DNA from 2 places in the Arthrobacter sp. EM1 genome. Region 2 is predicted to be linked to the other one. Evidence: riboswitches for the same ligand, from Rfam matches in the RefSeq annotation. Region 2 holds a riboswitch; the other holds the start of a gene.
The links. Region 2 has a riboswitch for S-adenosylmethionine ahead of QI450_RS03755 (homoserine O-acetyltransferase). Riboswitches for the same ligand answer to the same signal wherever they lie in the genome.

Region 1: it holds a riboswitch for S-adenosylmethionine, as region 2 does, so the genes downstream of both, QI450_RS10905 (aminotransferase class V-fold PLP-dependent enzyme) here and QI450_RS03755 (homoserine O-acetyltransferase) in region 2, are expected to answer to the same signal.

The regions. Positions count from the first base shown of each region.
Region 1 covers NZ_CP124836.1:2,357,009-2,368,366, reverse strand. The annotation lists gene QI450_RS10915 (Nramp family divalent metal transporter) at 1-812, opposite strand, end outside; gene QI450_RS10910 (class I SAM-dependent methyltransferase) at 984-1,742, opposite strand; gene QI450_RS10905 (aminotransferase class V-fold PLP-dependent enzyme) at 1,867-3,345, opposite strand; SAM riboswitch class IV at 3,380-3,493, opposite strand; gene hisN (histidinol-phosphatase) at 3,600-4,412, opposite strand; gene QI450_RS10895 (ribosome small subunit-dependent GTPase A) at 4,465-5,580, opposite strand; gene aroA (3-phosphoshikimate 1-carboxyvinyltransferase) at 5,564-6,994, opposite strand; gene QI450_RS10885 (DoxX family protein) at 7,002-7,517, opposite strand; gene QI450_RS10880 (sigma-70 family RNA polymerase sigma factor) at 7,853-8,701, shown strand; gene rsrA (mycothiol system anti-sigma-R factor) at 8,698-8,958, shown strand; gene QI450_RS10870 (PadR family transcriptional regulator) at 9,221-9,841, opposite strand; gene QI450_RS10865 (DUF4097 family beta strand repeat-containing protein) at 9,841-10,668, opposite strand; gene QI450_RS10860 (GDSL-type esterase/lipase family protein) at 10,798-11,358, opposite strand, start outside.
Region 2 covers NZ_CP124836.1:853,452-864,809, forward strand. The annotation lists gene QI450_RS03725 (FAD-dependent oxidoreductase) at 1-761, shown strand, start outside; gene QI450_RS03730 (amidohydrolase family protein) at 773-2,002, shown strand; gene QI450_RS03735 (histidine phosphatase family protein) at 2,021-2,701, opposite strand; gene QI450_RS03740 (CPBP family intramembrane glutamic endopeptidase) at 2,753-3,526, shown strand; gene QI450_RS03745 (VOC family protein) at 3,669-4,307, opposite strand; SAM riboswitch class IV at 4,524-4,639, shown strand; gene QI450_RS03750 (bifunctional o-acetylhomoserine/o-acetylserine sulfhydrylase) at 4,704-6,020, shown strand; SAM riboswitch class IV at 6,099-6,214, shown strand; gene QI450_RS03755 (homoserine O-acetyltransferase) at 6,226-7,410, shown strand; gene QI450_RS03760 (MFS transporter) at 7,591-8,973, shown strand; gene QI450_RS03765 (LysR family transcriptional regulator) at 9,081-9,986, opposite strand; gene mmsB (3-hydroxyisobutyrate dehydrogenase) at 10,163-11,065, shown strand; gene QI450_RS03775 (CoA-acylating methylmalonate-semialdehyde dehydrogenase) at 11,096-11,358, shown strand, end outside.

The DNA of each region.
Region 1 (11,358 bases), 1.5 Mb from region 2:
AGCATCCCGATGTTCACAAGACCGGCGAAGGCCAGGGCGACGACCACGTCCCAGCGGGTCGCCTTGACCAGCCGGGCGAGGGCCGGGGCGGGAACATGGACGTGCGGGTCCGGACGATGCCGGTCCCTGGACAGTGCAGAGTGGACGTAGATGGCGTGCGGCATCACCGTGGCGCCGAGCATGCTCGCGGCCAGCAGCACAGTCTCGGGCCCCCGGAAGCCCGGGATCAGCCCGGCTGCCACACCGGCAGGATCAGGCGGGCTAACAAAAAGGCCGGCCAGGAACCCGATGGTGATAATGCCGAGCAGGAAGATAATGATGAACTCAAATGGCCGCTGCTTGTTCCGGGCCTGCACGGCGAGGAGTCCCATGGAGACGGCGCCGACGATTACGGCGCCAAGGGGCAAAGGCAGTCCAAAGAGCAGGAAGAGCGCGATTGCCCCGCCCACCACCTCGGCAAGGTCAGTGGCAGCAGCCACGATCTCGGCCTGCACCCAAAACGCCCGGCGCCAGAACGGCTTCAGCCGCTCACCAAGAATCTCCGGCAGGCTTTTGCCGGTGACAAGCCCGAGTTTGGCGGACTGGTATTGCACCAGCACGGCCATAATGTTGGCGGCCACCAGGACCCAAACGAGCAAGTAGCCGTATTGCGCTCCGGCCGTGAGGTTGGCCGCCACGTTGCCGGGGTCCACGTAGGCGATCGCGGCAACAAATGCCGGCCCCAGCAGGCCGATCATGGCCCGGCGGCCGGCCGGCTTCGGCCGGGCGGCCGTCGCCGGTCCCGCGCCGTCGTGTCCTGTTACGTCCAGCACTGGGCTCCCCTGCTAGGTGCGTCGCCGTCGACGCGGGCGGCAACGGCGGGTGGATGCCTGCGCCGAAGTTTGCGAACGCCTACAAATAATTATTAGGCATACCGAAACCATAAGCCACGGTGGCTGTCCGCGGCAACGTCGACGGCTCCAAAAGGACCTTTCCGGCCGGTGTCAGGACCGCACGGCCCGCCAGCTCTGTGTCAGGTAGGGGAGCGGGATCACTTCATCGCCCTGATGGCCCAGGTGCTCGTGCAGATACCAGTCGAGGTTGCCCAGCACCTTGGTGCGGGTGGCCTGGCCGGCCGCCAGGTAGTAGCTGCGGGACTTCGCCAGCGCCAGGATGTCTGCGCCGCGCACCGGATCTTCCCACCGGGTGAGATGGCTCTCCAGTCCCGTAAATTCAGGTCCCAGCGGCGGTGTGAAGTGCGGTTTGTGCACGTCGCCGGCATGCATAATGCGCGAGAGCCGGTGCACCCAGGGAACAGACGTGTCCAGCTGGTTCCAGATCAGCCCCAGGACACCGTGCGGGCGGAGGATCCTGGCGACTTCCGTGCTGGCCAGAAGCGGATCGCACCAATGCCAGGCCTGGGCGACTGTCACCACGTCGAAAGCACCGTCGGGCAGCCCCGTCCGCTCCGCGGTACCCTCGACGGCGGTGACCCCGGGAAGCGCCCGGCGCAGCTGTTCCAGCATGTCCGCGGATGGGTCCACTGCCACCGTGCGCAGGCCGCGCCCGACCAGCAGCGCCGTGAATTTCCCGGTTCCGGCGCCGAGGTCCGCGGCATCCGCTGCGCCGCCGGGGATCAGCCAGCCAGCCGATTCCTCGGGATACCCGGGCCGGACGCGGTCGTAGTGTTCCCCGCCGTCCTGAAAGCTGTGCCCCAGCTCCTGGCGCCGCCCCTGGGGCAGCTTGGGTCCGCCGCGTGCCACGTTTGATCTCCTTCGGCAGGTCCGGGTACGTACCTTGTGAATTTACCGCACCGGGCAGGGGCCGCGTTTGCAGGGGCCGTGTCTGCCGGCGCCGCCGGAGCCAGCGCCGCCGCACCGGCGGCCGTTAGTCCAGCGTGCAGGGCGCCGCCCCGGCCGTGCCGGGGGTATTGGGGGCCCAGTGCGGGTAGCTGCGGGTGTCGTTGGACGGTACCCAGCGGCCTGCGTCCACCACGTAGTCCCAGCCGAGGCCGTTCCCGAGCAGCTCCCGGACTCCGGTGAGCAGCCGCTGGGCGTCATCAAGCCTGGAGCCCAAACCGAAGCTTGCCCGCAGCGACCCCGAGGGCAGGCCAAGCCGCCGGAGCAGCGGATGCGCGCAAAACCTGCCGTCGCGCAGCCCCATACCGTGCTCGGCGGACAGGTAGGCTGCCACCAGGCCCGCGTCGTAGCCTTCCACCGAGAAGTTGACGACGCCGATGGTGCCGGCGCCGGGAGGGGTCTGTGACCCGGTGCCCGCCCCCGGCCCTGCAGCCGCGTCGAAGGTACCGCTGTCGGAGAAGATCTGGTGGACCGTCACACCGTCGATCCGGGCGAGGCCTTCCACCAGGAAGGACCGGATGGCGTTCTCGTGCGCGTGCCACTGGTCCGCGTCCAGCCCGGCGATGATTTGCGCGGCCCGGGCCAGGGTGGCGGCGCCGAGCACGTTCGGGGATCCGCCCTCATGCCGGGCGGGTCCCGTGGTCCAGCTGACAGCATCGATCCGGGCGTCCTGGACGGCCCCGCCGCCCGCGAGGTGCGGGATGCCGGCGTCGAGCCAGTCGGGACGCCCGATCAGGACGCCGGCACCGAAGGGTGCGTAGAGCTTGTGCCCCGAGAAGGCGATGTAGTCGAGGTCGTCCGTGGAGACGTTGATCCGCCGGTGCGGGGCCAACTGGGCGGCGTCGACGACGATCCGGGCGCCGTAGTCGTGCGCCAGCGCTGCCAGGTCGCGGATTGGCAGGATCTCGCCGGTGACGTTGGAGGCCCCGGTCACGGCAAGCAGGCTGACGCCGCCGTGGGCGAGTTCCTGGCGGAGCAGCTCCAGGGTGGCCGCGAGGGTGGGGGCGGCAATGACGCTGCGGTGGGGTACCCGCTGCCAGGGCAGGAGGTTGGCATGGTGTTCAATGTCGAGGTAGAGCACCTCGCCGGTATGCTCGCCGTCGACGACCGGCAGGCAGCCGGCCAGCAGGTTCAGCGAATCGGTGGTGTTCCTGGTGAAGATCACCGCATCGTCCGGCCGGCCGCCAACGAAGTCGCGGACAATCCCGCGGGCGTTCTCGTAGACCGAGGTGCTGATCTGGGAGGCATAGCCGGCGCCGCGGTGGACGCTGGCGTAGAACGGCAGGATCTCGTTGAGGTAGGCCGAGACCACGGACAGCGCCGGAGCCGAGGCACCGTAGTCCAGGTTGGCGTAGCGGACATGTCCGCCCTGGATGAGAGGCGCCTGGATCTCGGCGCCGGTCACCGCGGCCAGCGGCCGGCGGGCAACGGCGAACCGCGGATCGGGATGTGCCGGACCGGTCTTGGCCTGAACCTCGGCGCCGGCAGGAATGGTGGCAGTCGTCATGGGGCCTCGCTCGAAAAGGACCCCACGCACCGGGGATCCGCGCTTGCCGGGTCCGTTCCGGACCGGCCAGGTCGTCACCCGGGGCACCCCGCCGCGAATGGAGGGTTGCCGGCCAGCAAACCGGGGTTTAGCGCTGGCACTCGTGACCTGGTTCGAGCCTAGGCCATGCCGGCTTCCGTGGAAAAGGCAGGGCAGGATTGTGAAGTCCTTTGTGACGGTCCGGTACCGAAGCTGCCGAACGGCGCCGGACGCGCTTACAGCAGGTCGTCCAGCCCGGGGTTCAGACGCTTGAGGACTTCGGAGTGCAGAATGGAGTTGGTCGCGAGGGCGTTGCCGCCGAAGGGACCGTCTTCTCCTTCGAGGGAGGTAAAGCGGCCGCCGGCCTCGGTGACGATCGGAACCAGCGCGGCCATGTCGTAGAGGTTGAGTTCGGGTTCGCAGGCGATATCAACGGCACCTTCCGCCACCAGGCAGTAGGACCAGAAGTCGCCGTAGGCGCGGGTCCGCCACACCTCTTCGGTGAGCCCCAGGAACTCGTCAAGGTTGCCGCGCTGCTTCCAACCTCCCAGGCTGGAATATGACAGCGAGGCATCCGGCAGGCTCGCGACGTTGGAGACCTTCAGCCGGGTTGCGGCCGCCAGTGAACGGCCCATGTACGCACCGGCGCCTTTTGCCGCCCACCAGCGCTTTCCCAGCGCCGGGGCACTGACAACGCCGACTACCGGCTCGCCCTCATCGACGAGGGCGATCAGCGTCGCCCAGACCGGGACGCCGCGGACGAAGTTTTTGGTCCCGTCAATCGGGTCGATGATCCAGCGGCGGGAGCCGTGGCCGGAACTGCCGAACTCCTCCCCGAGCACGGCGTCGCGGGGCCGGGACCGCGACAGCTGGCCACGGATGGCCTCCTCGGCGGATTTATCGGCGTCAGTGACCGGCGTCAGGTCCGGCTTCGTCTCGATCCGAAGGTCGAGCGCCTTGAAGCGGCTCATGGTCTGGGCATCTACGGAATCTGCCAGGACATGGGCAAGGCGCAGGTCGTCGTTGTAGCTCGAAGCGGGTTGACTCATGCTTCCAAACTACCGTCAAAGCGGGCAGGGAAGCGGTAGGCGCCGCGGTCTGCTAGGAGACGGTGCCCAGTTCCTTAACGTCCTGGGCTTCCAACCGCGGGTCTGTCCCGAGCAAACGGCGCAGTGAGGCGAGCCTGGCCGGACCGGATTCTCCTGCCTGGCCGGAGGCCACCCAGGCGTCCACGCCGCAGTTGACGGCGCTGGAATCGTGCTTGCAGCCCCGTTCGCAGTCGTCGGTGCCGGGCTCGAGGTCGGGGAAGGACCGCAGGATCCGGTCCGGGTCCACATGGGCGAGCCCGAAGGAGCGGATGCCCGGGGTGTCGATGATCCAGCTCCCCGCCGGCGCATCGTTGACTTTGAGGGCCAGCGCGGAGGATGAGGTGTGGCGGCCGCGCCCGGTCACGGCGTTGACACCGCCGGTGGCGCGTTCGGCGCCGGTCAGGGCGTTAACCATGGTGGACTTGCCGACGCCGGAATGGCCCAGCATCACGGTGACCTTCCCGTCGAGGTAGGCGCGCAGCTGTGCGACGGCGTCCTTGTCCAGCCGGGCGGAGAGCCCGTCATCGGAGCGGGCATCGATGCCCGAGGCGGCGGAGTCCGCCGTCTTGGAAATAATCACCGGGAAAGCAAGGTGCTGGTAGTTGGCGAGGAGCTCGGCAGGATCCTTGACGTCGGCTTTGGTGACAAGCAGCAGCGGATCGATCCCGGCGTCGTACGCGGCCACCAGGGCGCGGTCGATAAACCCGGTCCGCGGCTCGGGATTGGCGGCCGCCACCACGATCACCAACTGGTCGGCGTTGGCGACGACGGCCCGCTCGATCGGGTCCGTGTCGTCGGCGCTGCGCCGCAGCAGGGTCCTGCGGTCCTGGATCCTGACCAGCCGGGCCAGGGTGTCGGGCTCGCCGCTGACGTCGCCGACCAACGAAACGAAGTCGCCGGCCACTACCGGGTTGCGGCGCAGTTCGCGGGCGCGGGCGGCGATGATCTTCCGTTCTGCCCCCGTGCCTTCGGCGACGACGGCGGTGTAGCGTCCGCGGTCAACGGTAATGATCCGCCCGGTCACGGCATCGTCGTGGCTGGGCCGGTCCTTGGTGCGGGGCCGGGTGCCTTTTTTGTTGGGGCGGATCCGGGCGTCGGATTCGTCCCAGGAATCAGTGCTGCGTGCCACCGAAGGCGTCCTTCTCTGCCGGGGAGGCCCCTGCGGGAGGCGTGTTTCCTGCGCTGAGGCCAAGCATGGACTCCCACAGTTGCGGGAAGTCGGGCATGGTCTTAGCCGTGGTCCCAATATCCTCGACAACGACGCCCGCTACGGCCAGGCCGAGGATGGCGCCGGCCGTGGCCATACGGTGGTCGGCGTAGCTGCGGACGACGCCGCCGTGCAGCGGGGCGGGCCGGATGATGAGGCCATCAGAGGTCTCCTCCGCGTCTCCGCCGAGCCGGTTGATCTCCGCCACAAGGGCGGCCAGCCGGTCCGTTTCGTGCCCGCGGAGGTGGGCGATGCCACTGAGCCGGGAGGGACCGCTGGCTAGCGCGCAGAGTGCGGCGACAGTGGGGGCAAGTTCGCTGGTCTCGTGAAAGTTCCCGCCGGTGAGCTCCGGGCCGCCGGTGACGGTCAGGGTACCGTCGGTGAGCGACACGGTGGCCCCCATCTCCGCTAGCACGCTGCGCCACATATCGCCGACCTGCGTCGTCGGGGCCGGCCAGTTCGGGATGCGGACGGTGCCTCGGGTGGCCAGGGCCGCCGCCAGGAACGGACCGGCGTTGGAAAGGTCCTGTTCGATCCTGACGTCAAAGGCCCGGATGGGTCCGGGCGAGACAACCCAGTGGTTTGGGCGGGAATCGTCAACGGCTACCCCGGCTCCGCGCAGCACGGCGACGGTCATGGTGATGTGGTCAAGGCTGGGAACGGGCATCCCTGGGTGTTCGTGGCTCTGGTGTTCGAGGTGCAGTCCGTCCACAAACCGGGACCCGGCCAGGAGCAGTGCGGACACAAACTGCGAGGACGCGCTGGCGTCAATAACGAGGTGGCCGCCGCGCACGGCGGCCGCGCCGTCGACGGTGAACGGCAGCGAGGATGCCGGGCCTCCGTCGGGCGCGCTGACCCTGACGCCCAGCCCGGTGAGGGCTTCGATGATGGGGCCCATTGGGCGCTCGCGCGCGTGCGGATCTCCGTCGAACAGCGTCAGCCCCGGGCGCAGGGCCGCGAGGGGCGGCACGAACCGCATAACCGTCCCCGCCAGCCCGCAGTCCACCACTCCCGTCCCCCCGGCTGCCGCCTGGCTGATGGGCGTGATGGCCAGGTCCGGGCCGAAATCGCCGTCGCCGGGCACTTCCGTGATCCGGGCCCCGAGTTGCCGCAGCGCCGCGATCATCAGGGCGGAGTCCCGGGAGTGCAGCGGAGCCCGGAGCCGTGAGGGCCCGTCCGCGAGGGCGGCCAGCACGAGATAGCGGTTGGTCAGGGACTTGGACCCCGGAACGGTGACTGTTGCGTCCACCGGGTGTCCGGCGAAGGGCGCCGGCCAGAGGGCGGCAGCGTTCGCCGGCAGGGGGTGTGCGGCTGCTGTGGGGGTGGTGCCGGTCATTGCTGCTTTAGGCTCCGACGGTGTGGTCTACGGCTTTGCGTACGGCCTTGTCGGCTTTTTTCATCTGTTTGCCGGTGCTCTTCCGGACATCGGCCGCAAGGTGCTCAGCCCGCCAGGCCAGGCTGGGACGGCCGTCCGTGTCGACTGCGGCGAGCAGGACGCCGCCGGTCAGTGAGACGTTCTTGAGCAGCTGCTTGCGGCGGGCGTTGCGGCCCTCAGTGGAGGTGATGTCCGCGCTGCGCCATTCGACGTAGCTGTTGAGCGCCGAGATGACAGCCAGGATGCTTGCGGCCAGACGTGCCGACTTGCCGAGGGCAAACATAAGGCCGGCCCCGACCTGGGTGCCGCCGATGACCCGGGCGAGGACTTTTTCGCTGGTCTGGAACGGCAGGGACTCCGCCGCGCGGCGCAGCAGGGGTGAGAGCTGCGTGGCGGTGTCATCCGCGTTCTTGAGCTTGTCCAGCCCGGCAAGGACGAAACTGGACGCCAGCATGGGCCGGGCGAGAAAGCGGACAAACGACATGAAATTCCTCCTGGGTGGGCGGACCGCGGGAATGAAGCGGGAGAACCGGTTCTAGTCTTGCACTTTTGTGGAATATTTGCCCGCCGGGCGGGGTTGTCAATAGCAGATTCCAGGCCCTGGTTTAGGGCTGGATGTAGGTTCAGCGAAAGTCAGATCGGCCCGGAACGACGGGCTGGAACACGGTGCCACGGGCAAACGAGTCAGTCGTGGCGCAGGAAGGCGGAACTATGGTTCTGGTGAAGGATACGCCGTTATGGAACAGTCTCTTGGCGACCAGCGGGAAACCGGCGTTAGGAGGCGGGCAGTTGTGGGCTGATGCCCTGCAGCAGGCAACCATGCCGGCAGGCCGGGACGGCCGCCGCACTCTCACAGTAGACTTGGGGGCAATGAGCACCATGGATCCGGCCGTCACGGCCAAGCACACGGTCGCCGGAAACGGTGCCACACCCGCCAAGCCACCCGCCGCCAGTCCTGCTGGCGCACCGTCAGGGGCTGCCCCGGAGATTGACGCCGGGCTGGACGCGGCGGCCCGGGAGACGATCGTGGACGGTCAGGCGCTGGACACTGCGACTGAAACGACGCAGGAACGCCGGGCGCGGTTCGAACGCGACGCCATGCAGTATGTTGACCAGCTGTACTCCGCGGCCATGAGGATGGCCCGAAACCCCGCCGACGCCGAGGATCTCGTCCAGGAGGCGTACACCAAGGCTTTCTCCGCGTTCCATCAGTACAAGCCCGGCACCAACTTGAAGGCCTGGCTTTACCGCATCCTGACGAATACCTACATCAATCTTTACCGCAAGCGCCAACGCGAGCCCCTGCAGTCCAACTCGGACACCATTGAGGACTGGCAGCTGGCCCGGGCCGAGTCGCATACGTCCTCGGGTCTGCGGTCGGCCGAAGCCGAGGCCCTCGACCACCTGCCGGACTCGGATGTGAAGCGGGCGCTGCAGTCCATTCCGGAGGAGTTCCGGCTGGCGGTCTATTTTGCCGACGTCGAGGGATTCGCGTACAAGGAAATTTCAGAAATTATGAACACGCCGATCGGGACCGTGATGTCCCGCCTGCACCGCGGCCGGAAGCTGCTGCGGGATATGCTCGGCGACTACGCCGCCGAGCGCGGATTCAGGGCTGCAGATGCAATCGCGGCTGCCGGAAGCGACAAACAGGAGAACAGGAAATGAGCGACTGCCAGGGACTGGGCGACTGCGACGACACCCGGATGCAACGTATCTACGAGTACCTCGACGGTGCCCTCACCCACGATGACATCGCCGAAATCAAGGACCACTTGGACGGCTGCCCGGAATGTTTTGAGCAGTACGACCTCGAATGTGTCATCAGGGTCATGGTGAAGCGTTCCTGCAGCGAGGCAGCCCCGGAAAACCTCAAGAACGCGATCCTGGACCGGATCCACTCGAGCAACCCGGTTGAGGCCTGACCGGGCCCAAGGTTCGGCTCGACCGCCAAAAACGAATGACCCCGGAAACCGTGAGGTTCCGGGGTCATTCGTCTAAAGCTGTCATTCCAAGCTTTGCTTAGGCGTTGGGGCGCTTGCCGTGGTTCGCGCCGCCACGCTTACGGTCACGACGTTTACGTGCACGTTTGCTCATAGCTGGCCTCCTTAATTTTTGGTACTCAAAAGAGCTGCCCTCAAGTCTCCCACATCGGGGCACCCGCCGCGAACCGGCGGGGCGGGCGGATCACTCGAGGGAATTGCGGATGGAGATCCGTGCCTGGTCCAGTACCGTCTTGACAGTCTCCAGCGTCACCGGCGTGATCGGGTGCCGTCCGCCGTGGCGGCGCAGTTCCACCCGGACGTCGTCGCGGAAGGCCTGCACCAGCATCTCGGCCTCCCGCAGTCGGGTGTCGCCTTCCGGTGAGTAGCGCTGCCCGGCCAACGCGGCAACTGTTGAGCCAGCTGCGCGGGCCGAGGAACGCGCGGCCTCGGCCGTTGCAGCCAGCTCGGCCCGGAGGCCGCGCATGTTGACCTTGATGTCCTGCCGCAGGTTGTCGGCCAGCCGCCGGACGGACGCGCTGATATCTTTTTCCACGCCTGCAAGTTCGTCCCGCCGGCGCTCCAGCTCCAGGAGTCCGCCCGGGGTGATGCTGTAGTAGGTACGGCGTCCCTCGCTGTGGGTGTCCACCAGCCCTTCCTCCTCCAGCTTGCCCAGCCGCGGATAAATCGTTCCGGCGCTGGGGGAGTAGGTTCCGCCGAAACGTTCGCTGAGCGCCTTGATCAGCTCGTAGCCGTGCTTCGGACCCGATTCCAGCAGTGCCAGCAGATAGAGCCGCAGGGCCCCGTGGGCGAAGACCGGGGGCATCAGCGTTCCTGTACGGTGTCCGCGCCGGGCAGGCCGTGGAAGATCGACGTCCTGCCGGACACTGAATTGGTCCGGACCAGCATAAGTTGGGTGTCCGGGCCGGCGATGGTCTGGACCGTGCCTCCTGGCTGATTGTACTTCTGGTCGTCAATGACGATGGTGCCGCTGGCGGACTTGGCAATGATGTCCACGCCGACATCCTGCGGGAGCCGGATGGTGACGTCTCCGGAGACTGAATTGGCACCAAAGTCCTGGGCGAAGCCGTGCAGGTCGAAATTGAGGTCGCCACTTACGGTGTTGGCGCGGATATTGCTGAGGTCACCCGAGGCCGTGACCTCGCCCGAGACGCTCTTGGCCGTCAGCACGCCGCGATGGTTGCGGGCGATCACTTCGCCGCTGACGGTGTTGAGTGAGAGGTCCCCGGCGGTGCCGTCGGCCAGCACGGAACCGGAGACCGTGTTCAGCCGGGTGTGCCCGCTGACCCCGGAGACCATACCGTCGCCGCTGACGGTCCCGGCCTCAATGTCGATCCCGGCCGGCGCGGCGATGCTGATGACCAGCGAGTTGCTGCTGCTGTTGTTGACGGTCCCCATAAGGTTCTTGAACCACCCCTGCGGCCCGTGCAGCTGGTGGCGGACCTCGAGGCGGCCGTTCACGAGGCTGATCGCCAGCGGGTCGCCATGGACCTCGGATACTTCGATTCGGGTGACGGGCTCATCATGGGTGACGATGTCGAAGCGTCCCCGGACGATGCCGAGCTTAAGCGAGCTGACGCCGTCGACGTCGATGGTCTGCGGACCGGTGACGGTCCAGTTGTTCTCTGTCATGGCTCCTCCAGGAGGGCGATACTTCGTGCGGATAGTTGCGATATATCGTGACTCATAAGTCACGATATATCGCCGTCCTGGCACGGTCAAGATATATCGCGGAGTTTTCCCGGGGACGGATACCGGCGGCTACGCCGGCGCGTCAATCCCCAGCCACTGGAACCAGCCGCGGTGCAGCACGAGCCACGCCATCAGGCCGTAGCCGGCCTGGCCGGGGGTGCCGCCGTTCGCGGCCAGGTCCTGGCGCCACTGCTCGTGATTGAGCAGCGGCGAAAAGGTGTCGACGTAGAGGTGCTTGCGCCGGGTGGTGACGTCCGCAAATGCGGTGTTCAGTTCGCCGAGCCGGCGGTTCTGCGCGGGATCCAATGTTGGCGGCGGGCCCACGATAAAGACCTCGATCTTGTTCTGCGAGGCCGCGTCCAGGATGTTGGCGAGGTTGAGCCGGCTCCGGGCAGTCGAGAGCCCAAATTCGACATCCCGGCCGGAGAGTCCAATTACGAGGCGGTTTTCGCAGTGGTCGTTGAAGCGCCGGCCGGCTTCCGCGAGCCAACGGGCTGCCAGCCCTTCGGTGCCTTCCTGCGGGCAGGGGAGGGAATAGCATTCCAGGGACAACCCGTCCTGCGGCGTGCGCGCCAGCACCCGGCCCAGCCAGCCCAGTGCGCGGGGATCACCCAGCCCGGCCAGCATTTC
Region 2 (11,358 bases):
CGGCACTGCTCCCCGGCTCCTTCTCCGCCGCGGGCCTGGACACCGGCTCCTTCGGCTGTGACGCACCCCTGCTGCTCGAGGACCACCGCCGGCGCGCGGCCGCCGGCGGCGTGGACATCATTACCGGCGCAAAGGTCCACTCGGCCCAGCGGCTCGGGTCCGGCTGGGAACTCGGAGCCGGGCAGGAAGGCTTCGCAGCCGCCGTTGTGGTCAATGCCGCCGGCGCGTGGGCGGACGAACTGGCAGTACTCAGCGGGGTCGAGAAAGTCCAGCTGCAGCCGTACCGGCGCACCGCGGCTATCGTCGACGTCGAGCATCCCCTTCCGGAGTCCAGCCCCATGGTGTGCGCGGCCGACAACTCCTTCTACTTCCGCCGGGACGGCGGGCAGGTGCTGATCTCGCCCTCGGAATCGGTGCCCAGCGGCCCCGAGGACGCGCAGCCGCACCCGGGGGACATCGAGGCGCTGAGCGCCCGGCTTAATACCCTGACCACCCTCGGCATCCGCGGTGTCCGCCGGGCCTGGACCGGATTGCGGACGGAGGCGGCCGACGGTGTGCCCGTGGTGGGATTCGACGCCGAAGCCCGGGGCTTTTTCTGGCTGGCCGGGCAGGGCGGCTATGGCTTCCAGACCTCCTCCGGCATCGCCGAGCTGGCCGCGGACCTTATCCTCGCAGGCCAGGGCGCCGGATCCACTGCCGCCGGTCCGGTATCCCGGACAGCGGCGCCGCTGGCGGCTACGCGCTGGTCCATCCGGCACTGAAGAATGGTCTTATGAGCACCCTGATCACAAACATTGCCGAGCTGATGACCCAGGACCGGGACCACCGGGTGCTGAAGGACGCCGCGCTGGTGATCGACGGCGAACGGATCGCCTGGCTGGGCCGGGCGTCCGACGCGCCGGCCGCCGACGGCACCGTCGACGCCGGCGGCCGTGCCCTGCTGCCGGGCTGGGTCGATTCGCACACCCACCTCATCTTTGCGGGTGACCGGACCGCCGAATTCGAGGCCCGGATGGCGGGGGAGAGCTACACTGCGGGCGGGATCGCCGCAACCACCGGGGCCACCCGCGCCACCGGAGACTTCGACCTCACCCGGCTGGCGATGGGCCGGGTAGCCGAAGCTGTTTCGCAGGGCACCACCTATCTTGAAACCAAAACCGGCTACGGCCTGGACGTTGACAACGAGGCCCGCAGCGCGCGGATCGCTTCCACAGTCGTCGACGAGGTCACGTACCTCGGCGCGCACCTTGTCCCCGCGGGGATTGACGCCGAGGAATACACGGAGCTCGTGTGCGGCCCGATGCTCTCCGCCGTCCGGCCGTTTGTGCGCTGGGCCGACGTCTTCTGCGAACGGGGAGCGTTCACCGAGGACCAGTCCCGGCGCGTGCTCCAGGCCTGCCGGGACGCCGGGCTGGGCCTGCGTGTGCACGGCAACCAGCTCGGCGAGGGCCCCGGCGTCAGGCTCGCCGTGGAGTTCGGCGCTGCCAGCGTGGACCACGTCAACTACCTGTCCGCCGCCGACGTCGACGCCCTCGCGGGCAGCTGGTCCGGCTGGGACGGCGGTAACGGCGGGAAGCGCCCCGGCACTGGCGCCGGACGCGGGACTGTGGCGACCTGCCTGCCGGCCTGCGACCTGTCCACCCGGCAGCCGCTGGCGCCGGGCCGGGAACTGCTTGACGCCGGCGTGCAAATCGCCCTGGCCACGAACTGCAACCCGGGCACCTCCTATACCAGCTCGATGGCGTTTTGCGTCACCACGGCGGTGCTGCAGATGCGGCTCAGCGTCCATGAGGCCGTGCGCGCCGCAACGTACGGCGGTGCGCTGGCCCTTGGCCGGGAGTCCGGTAACGACGCCGACGGAGAACGCGCTGTCGGTTCGATCGCCGTCGGGCACCGCGCGGACCTCCATCTGCTGAACGCGCCGTCCGCCACCCATCTGGCTTACCGGCCCGGCATCCCGTTGACCCACGCGGTCTGGCGGGCCGGGGTCCGGGCGCGCTGACGCCTGCCGCTGCGGCCGCTAGAACACCATCCGCGGAGCGTTCAGCACGGTCTCATCAACACGCCGGGCCTCCCACTGGCTGAACGGTTTGTCGAGTTCATACTTTTTCTCTGCGGTGCGGTACAGGGTGCGGACCTCGGCGTTGTCCGGGTTGTTGAGTGATTCGAAGTACTCCACGGACCAGTGGAACCAGCGCATGCAGAACAGCCGCATGGTCAGCCCGTGGGTCACAAACAGCGCATTGGGGGCGTAGCTGGGTTTGGACCAGTGCCGGTACAGCGTTTCCATAAATGAGGAGATCCGGTCATAGACATCGGAGCCGGATTCGCCTTCGCGGAAGCGGTAGAAGAAGTGGCCGTAGGCGTTGCGGAGTTCCTTCTGGTCTTCGATCTCACCGGCGATCTGGAAGTTGGCCCAGTCCTGCTCACGCAGCCGCGGCTCCTCGATCACGCGTTCAACCAGCGCGCCGAGGTTCATCGCCTCCAGGGTCTGATAGGCGCGCAGGTACGGGGAGACGTAGACGCAGGCCGGCTGCCCGTCCAGCAGCCGCCGTACCCGTTCGCCGGCTGCCCGTGCCTGGTCGATGCCAAGCCCGGTCAGCGGGATCCGGTAGTCGGGCACCCGGTTGTAGATCGAGGTGTCGGCATTGGCGGCGGACTGGCCGTGCCGGATCATGATGATTTTCCCGGGCGCACTCATAAACCCCAAGCATAGGCGTGACGACCGGGAAAAACCGGGCAAGATAGGACCATGCTGGTTCCCTCCCGCCGTCGCCTGCGGCTAGAAGTCTGGATCGTCCTGGGCCTGTCCCTGGGCCAATCCGCCGTGTACTCGGTCGTTCAGCTGCTGGACAAGCTGACCCGGGGGCCGCTGGCGGAGGGGACTTCCACCCTGAACCGCTCCCAAAGCAGCCGCGAATACTTTGACCTGAGCTACCAGCTGCTGGACATTGTCTTCGCGCTGGTACCGGTGGTCCTGGTGTTCTATTTCCTCACCGAACACCGGGTGTCCGGTGCGGCCGGCAGCGGGGCCACGGCGTTCGGGAAACTGGGATTCACGTTTGCCCGCCCGGGCAGGGACCTGATCCAGGGCCTCGGGCTGGCGGCCCTGATCGGTGTACCTTCCCTGGGCCTGTACGCTGCGGGCCGGGCGCTGGGGATCACCACGGCGATTATCCCCAGTGCCCTCGATTCCTACTGGTGGACGGTGCCGGTGCTCATCCTCTCCGCGGTCCGGCACGGGATCGTGGAGGAAGTGATTGTGGTGGGCTACCTGCTGGACCGGCTCGGCAAGTTCGGCTGGAGCCTGCCGCTGGCCATCTTCGCCAGTTCCATGCTGCGCGGAAGCTACCACTTGTACCAGGGCTTCGGCCCGTTCATCGGCAACGCGATCATGGGCGTCGTTTTTGCACTGGTGTACACCCGAACGCGGCGCGTGATGCCGCTGGTGATCGCCCACGCGCTGCTGGACACCGTGGCCTTCGTCGGCTTCAGCCTCTTTGGCAAGGCCATCGGCCTGGGCTGAGCCGCCGGAGGGGTTCTGCGCGGAGGGGATCTGCGGGGCACGGCTGCGGCGGCCCATACGTGCTTTAAGAAATTCGGCCACCATCGGTGGGTGACGTCGTTGACACCCGCTGATGGCGGCCGAAGTGCGGGGCGGTGAAGCCTCAGATCGTGACGGCTCCGGACGCCGTCTCAAACGTGACGGAGAGGATGCCGGGTGTCCCGCGCGGAGCAATCCAGTGCACGGCCACGTCTTCGAGCGGCTTCTCCACCGGGACGCCGAGCCATTCGGTGACGCGCTCGGCCGAACCGGCAATCGTGAGGGCGGACATTTTGACGTTGCCCTCGTAGGCCTTCGACGGGTGGAGTTCCGGATCGCCTTCCCATTTGAGCATGTACGGGACCTGGGGATCGGCGATGAGCCCAAGGATGCCAATCTGCTTCCAGACCAGCTCCCGGCCGTCCGGGAACTTGCGGTTGCCGTTGACGGCGGCGCGGCCGAGCCGGACTTCGAACGGGGCGAGGTCGTCGACCTCCACACACCAGCCCATCCAGCCGCCGCCGGCTTCGGAGCGGGCGCGGACGGCCTGGCCGAAGGGGGCCTTGTCGGAGGCCGGGTGGTTCAGGACCTCCACCACCTCGAGGTACTTGTGTCCCGCTAGCGGGATGATCATGTTGCGGGTCCCGAATCGGGGGTGTACTCCGCCCTTCACGGCTTCCACGCCGAGGGCAGACGCAATTCGTTCGGTGGTGGCAGCGAGGCCATCTTGTTCACAGGCGTAAGAGACGTGATCCATGCGCATGCCATCATCTTGGCACTTTGTGATGCGCCTCTCAGCTTAGGGTACCCTTACTGGCAGTTGGGGTCGGATCCGGACTGTTCCGGCCACACTCTCGGCAGCACACTTGGCAGCACACGTGGCCGCATTGGCATGGCATCAGCAGCGCCGCGGCCGGGCCAGCTTCATCTTTGTCACAAAGCTATCCACCGCCTGCAACCGGTTCCTAGACTGGGGTGAGGTCATGAGTGCCAGCGCACAGCCCCGGCTCGCTGGCCGGCAACCCTCGTATCGCGGTGGGGTGCCCCGGGTGAGGACCTGGCCGTCCGGCGCCCGCCGGGAGGCAAGCGCGGCGCCAGCACGGGCCCGGGCCACGGTGCCCAGGGTCAGGCTGTGCCCGCTCCCCTAAGGAGTGTCCCGATGTCCAGTGCCTGGTCCTTCGAAACCCGTCAGATCCATGCCGGCCAGGAGCCCGACAGCGCCACCGGCGCCCGCTCGCTGCCGATTTACCAGACGACGTCGTTTGTGTTCCCCAGCGCCGAGAGTGCCGCGAACCGCTTTGCCCTGGCGGAGCTGGCCCCCATTTACACCAGGATCGGCAACCCTACCCAGGATGCCGTGGAGCAGCGGGTTGCCAGCCTGGAAGGCGGACTCGCGGCTCTGCTGCTGAGCTCCGGACAGGCGGCGGAGACCCTGGCCATCCTGAATGTCGCAGAAGCCGGAGACCACGTGGTGGCAAGTCCCAGCCTTTACGGCGGTACTTACAACCTGCTGGCGCACACACTGAAGAAGTTTGGCATTTCCGTGACCTTCGTGGCGGACCCGGACAACCTGGCGCAGTGGCGTGACGCCGTGCAGCCCAATACCAAACTCTTTTTTGGCGAAGTGGTCTCCAACCCGCGCCAGGACGTGCTGGATCTTGAGGGCATCTCCCAGGTGGCCCACGCGGCCGGTGTCCCGCTGATCGTAGACAACACCCTCGCCACGCCGTACCTTATCCGGCCGATTGAGTGGGGTGCGGACATTGTGGTGCATTCGGCCACCAAGTACCTTGGCGGCCATGGAACCGCGATCGCCGGCGTGATTGTGGACTCGGGCAATTTCGACTTCGGCAAGGACCCGGAACGGTTCCCCGGCTTCAACACCCCGGATCCCAGCTACAACGGGCTGGTCTACGCCCGGGACCTCGGCGCGGACGGTGCGCTCGGCGCGAACCTCTCCTATATCCTCAAGGCGCGTGTGCAGTTGTTGCGCGACCTGGGCTCTGCGGTGTCCCCGTTCAACGCCTTCCTTATCGCCCAAGGCATCGAAACCCTGAGCCTGCGGATGGAGCGGCACGTTGCCAACGCCGGCCGGGTCGCCGAATGGCTGGAGGCCAGGGACGACGTCGAATCCGTCGCCTATGCCGGCCTGCCGTCCAGCCCTTGGTTCGAGCGCGGCCGCAAGTACGGACCGAAGGGGACCGGCGCCGTTGTGTCCTTTAACATCGCCGGCGGAGCCGAGGCCGGCAAGAGCTTTGTGGACGCGCTGGAATTGCACTCGCACGTCGCCAATATCGGCGATGTGCGCTCCCTGGTCATTCACCCGGCCTCGACCACACACAGCCAACTCTCGCCGGAGCAGCAGGTCGTCGCCGGGGTGAACCCCGGCCTGGTGCGGCTCTCCGTGGGCCTGGAGCACATCGATGACATCCTCGCCGACCTGGATGCCGGTTTCCGCGCCGCCAAGACCGTCTGACCAACCGTTCCCCGGGGGAAGTCACACGGGCGTCACATTCTTCGCCACCGGGCGCCGGCATTTCGTACACTCAGGGGAGGTCATGAGTGCCAGCGACAGCCCCGGCTTGCTGGCCGGCAACCCTCCATTTGCGGCGGGGTGCCCCGGGTGAAGACCTGGCCTGCCGGTGAGCTGCCGGCGGGCAAGCGCGAAGTTAGGTCCTCACATGACGATTGCCGCCACCCGCCAGGGTGAATCCGCAAGCAAGACCTCCCATCCCCATGCCCCGGACCCCGGCGGCAGCGTCGCCGCGGACGGCGCGGCTGTGCCGGACGGAACCGTCCGGCACCTCCGGATCGGTGACCTGGTGCTCGAATCCGGTGCCCGGCTGCCTGACGCCACCCTCGGCTACGAAACATGGGGGACCCTCAACGCTGAACGCTCCAATGCCGTGCTGATCGAGCACGCGTTGACGGGGGACACCCACGTCACGCGAGGCGCCAGTGCGGAACCGGGCTGGTGGGAGCAGCTCGCGGGCCCGGGCGCCCCGGTGGACACGGGGAAGTACTTCGTCGTCTCGATCAATATCCTGGGCGGCTGCTACGGCTCCACCGGACCCTCATCGACGGCACCCGACGGGAAGCCCTGGGGCTCACGGTTCCCGCTGGTCACGCTGCGCGATACCACCGACGCCGAGGCCCGGCTCGCGGATGCGCTGGGAATCCGGAGCTGGTACGCCGTGCTCGGCGGTTCCCTGGGCGGGGCGCGTGCCCTCGAATGGGCCGTCAGCTACCCGGACCGGGTCCGGCGCTGCGGGGTTATTTCAATCGGAGCCAGCAGCACCGCCGAGCAGATTGCCTTCGCCCAGGCGCAAACACTCGCCATCCGGCAGGACCCCAACTTCAACGGCGGCGATTACTACGGCGGTCCCGGGCCGGAGGCGGGACTGGCCCTGGCCCGGCGGATAGCGCATATCACCTACCGTTCGGCCGCAGAGCTTGATGGACGCTTCGGCCGGAACGCCCAGGACTCCGAGGCTCCGCTGCGTGCCGGGTCACTCGCCGGGCGCGGGCGTTACCAGGTGGAGAGCTACCTCGACCACCAGGGCAACAAGCTGGTCCGCCGCTTCGATGCGAACAGCTACATCGCCATCACCGAGGCGCTGATGAGCCATGACGTCTGCCGGGGCCGCGGCGCGCTGACGGAAGCGCTGGCCCCGGCTACGGCGGCTTTCCTTGTGGCGGCCGTCGACTCGGACCGGCTGTACTTCCCGGACCAGTCCCGGGCGCTCGCGGCTGCCCTGCCGGGCGACGTTGCGGTGCACACCATCGAGGCGCCCATCGGCCACGACGGCTTCCTGACCGAGATCGGGCAGCTCAACACCCAGCTCCGACAGCACTTCTTCGGGTAGTCCAGCAGCCAAAAGCCGCCCCGGGTGTGCACTTTTGCAGATGCGCTCTGCACTAATGGCCGTTGAGGCCCGGGCCGGAACCGGACATACTCGTGGGGAATGGCGCCGCGTGTCTCACCTCACAGGCGCCCTCCTCCCAATGGTCCACGAGGCGTCGAAGACGATGCCAAAGGAGTCGAAATGAGCACGGAAAACGCGGCCGCACGGCGCGCAGAAGAGCCCGACGTCAAGACGTCCGGCCTCAAAAAAGTAGTCGCGGCCTCCATGGCCGGCACGGTCGTCGAGTGGTATGAGTTTTTCCTCTACGCCTCCGCGGCGACCCTCGTCTTCGGCAAGACCTTCTTCCCCAACTCCGGCTCGGAGCTGGACGGTATCATCGCAGCTTTCCTCACCTATGCAGTTGGCTTCGTTGCCCGCCCCATCGGCGGCATCGTGTTTGGGCACTTCGGCGACAAGTTCGGCCGCAAGCAGCTGCTCCAGCTCAGCATCATCCTGGTCGGCGTTGCCACCTTCCTGATGGGCTGCCTGCCGACCTTCCAGCAGATCGGCTACTGGGCTCCGGCCCTCCTCGTGTTCCTGCGGTTCGCCCAGGGCTTCGCCGTCGGCGGTGAATGGGGCGGCGCAGTCCTCCTCGTCGCGGAGCACAGCCCGAACAAATCCCGCGGCTTCTGGGCCAGCTGGCCGCAGTCCGCTGTTCCGCTGGGCAACCTGCTGGCCACTGCGGTGCTGTTCATCCTCTCCTCGACGCTGTCCTCCGCGGACTTCCTCAGCTGGGGCTGGCGCGTGGCCTTCTGGCTCTCCGCGGTGATTGTGCTGATCGGCTACTACATCCGGACCAAGGTCACCGACGCCCCCATCTTCCTGGAGGCCCAGAAGGAAGTCACCGTCGAGAAGAAGGGCTACGGCGTGGGCGAAGTCTTCCGCCGGTACCCGCGCGGCGTGTTCACCGCCATGGGCCTGCGCTTCGCGGAGAATATCCTCTACTACCTGGTCGTCACCTTCTCGATCACGTACCTGAAGGTGGTTGTCCAGACTGACACCTCACGGATCCTGCTGCTGCTGCTCGTCGCACACGTTGTCCACTTCGCCGTGGTTCCGATGGTCGGCCGCCTGTCGGACCGCCTCGGCCGCAAACCGGTCTACATGGCCGGCGCCATCCTGGGCGGCACCTGGGGCTTCTTCGCCTTCCCGATGATGGACACCAAAAACGACATCATCATCCTGGCCGCCATCACCATCGGCTTGCTCTTCCACGCACTGATGTATGCCGGCCAGCCTGCCATTATGGCCGAGATGTTCCCCACCCGGATGCGCTACTCGGGCGTCTCGCTCGGCTACCAGGTCACCTCGATCGTGGCCGGATCGATGGCTCCGATCATCGCCGCCTCGCTGCTGAGCACGTTCAAGTCCTCCACCCCGGTGGCCATCTACCTGCTCGGCGCCTGCCTGGTCACGATTGTGGCGGTGTACTTCCTCAAGGAAACCCGCGGCATCTCGCTCCACGACGTCGACGCCGCCGACGCCCGGGGCACCGCCGACCTCCTCGCCGCGGGCAAGAACTAACGGGCAAGAAGTAACTGCAAGAAGTAACTGCAACGAAATAGCAGCAACAACAACGGCCCTTGTCCCCGCACCGCGGGGACAAGGGCCGTTGTTGTTGGCCGCCGGGCTCAGCCCAGCAGGACATCCTGGCGCTCGGAGATCTCGGTCCGGACGGCCGCCAGGACGGCCTGCACCGGCGCGGAGCGCAGCGATTCCGCGCGGGCCACCGCCCAGATCGGAAGTTGGCGCTGGAAGTCCGCCGGCAGGACCGGCACAAAGCCGGGGTCGCCGACCGCCAGGAAGTTCGGCAACAGCCCGATGCCCGCACCCCGGCGGACCGCCTCCAGCTGGGCAAAGATGCTGGTGGCCTGGAAGCTGGACCGCGGGACGGGAAGCTGGGTGGAGCGGTGGCCAAGTTCGGCGACCTGCAGCGCCGATTCGACGTAGGACACAAAACCATGCTGCCGGACGTCGTCGAGCGTCACCGGAAGTCCGCGGTCCCGGGCGTACTGCGGGCTGGCATACAGCCGGAGAAAGTAGTTGGCCAGGAAAATGGGCTGCGCATTGCTGACGTCGAGGTTGCCGACCACCACCTCCAGGTCCACGCCGGAGCGGTTCCGGCTGACCTTGCGCGTGGCGCTGAGCATTTCGACGTTCAGCAGCGGATGCTGACGTTGCATCCGGACGAGCGCCGGTGCAACGAATTCTGCCCCGAAGCCGTCGGGTGTGCTGACCCGGACCAGGCCCGAGAGTACGTCTTCGGACTGCGCGATGCGGTTTGTGAGCGCACCGAGGGTGCCCTCGATCGCCTCGGCGGCGGCCACGGCCTCGTTGCCAAGGTCCGTCAGTTCCCAGCCGTGCGGACTCCGCTCCAGGGTGCGCCCGCCCAGCTGTTTGTCCAGCGCCAGGATGCGGCGGGAGATGGTTGTGTGGGTTGTGCCGAGGGTCTCTGCCACCGCGTTGAACCGGCCCAGCCGGGCTACCGTCAGCAGGATCAGCAGATCGTCCGGGCTCGGCAGCCGCCTCACGTCCATGGGTCTCCCTCGCAACTCTGTATGTGCATCCGTGCACATAGCATCTGTGGTTTTTTCCCTTGATTGCACTGTAGCAGGGGTGTGATGCTTAACACTGAGCATCCGGCCACGGCCGGAACCCGGGCGCTGCGTTTGGCGGCGCGCACGGGATGACCCAAAGCAAAGGAGCTTATGCCATGGCAGATATCGCCTGGATCGGACTGGGGAACATGGGCGGGTCCATGTCCGTGAACCTCGCCGCGGCCGGCCACAACGTCCGCGGTTTCGACCTCAACCCTGAGGCCGTTGCCACCGCCGCCGCAGGCGGTGTCAAGCCCGCCGGAAGCATCGCCGAGGCGGTTGACGGCGCCGACGTTGTGTTCACCATGCTTCCCAAGGGCGAACATGCCCGCGCCGTGTACCTGGGCGAAGACGGCGTGCTGGCCCACGCCGACACCAAGACCCTGCTGGTGGACTCCTCCACGATCGACATCGCCTCGGCCCAGGCCCTTCACGACGCCGCCGCTGCGGCGGGCTTCCGCTTTGTCGACGCGCCAGTCTCCGGCGGCATGAGCGGTGCGAAGGCCGCCACGTTGACGTTTATGATCGGCGGGGAGGCCGGCGCGGTGGCCGACGCCACCGAATACATCAAGCCGATGGCGGCGAACATCATCCCCACCGGCGGCGCCACCACCGGCCAGGCCGCCAAAATCTGCAACAACCTGATGCTCTTTATCAACCTCGCCTCGACGGCCGAGGGCGCGGTGCTCGCGGACCGTCTGGGCCTGGACAAGCAGGTCTTCTGGGACATCGCCTCCGTCTCCTCCGGCGACAGCTGGGCGCTGCGGACCTGGTACCCGGTGGCCGGCGTTGTGCCCACCGCCGCCTCGAACAACGACTTCGCGCCGACGTTCACCGCCGAGCTCGCCAACAAGGACATCGGCCTGGCCATCAGCGCCGCCCGCGACACCGGCACGCCGCTGGAGATCGGCGAGCACGTCCAGCAGCTTTTCCAGCGGCTCATCGACGGCGGCCAGTCCGGCACGGACTGCTCCGCAATCGTCAAGCTGGTTGACGGCTCGTTCGAGTCCGCCAAGTAGCCCTAAACCTTTTAGAAAGAGATCCTCCCCATGGAACGCATTCCGCACTTCATCAACGGCGCCCTGATCTCCGATGCCGAGCGCTACGGCCCCGTCTTCAACCCGGCCACCGGCGAGCAGGAAAAGGAGGTCGCCCTGGCCTCTGCCGGCCGCGTCCAGGAAGCCGTTGAAGCCGCCCGCGCCGCGCTCCCGGGCTGGCGCGCCACAAGCCTCGCCAAGCGCACCACCATCTTCTTTAAGGTCCGCGAACTGCTGTTGGCCCGCCGGCCCGAACTGGCAGCCCTGCTGACCAG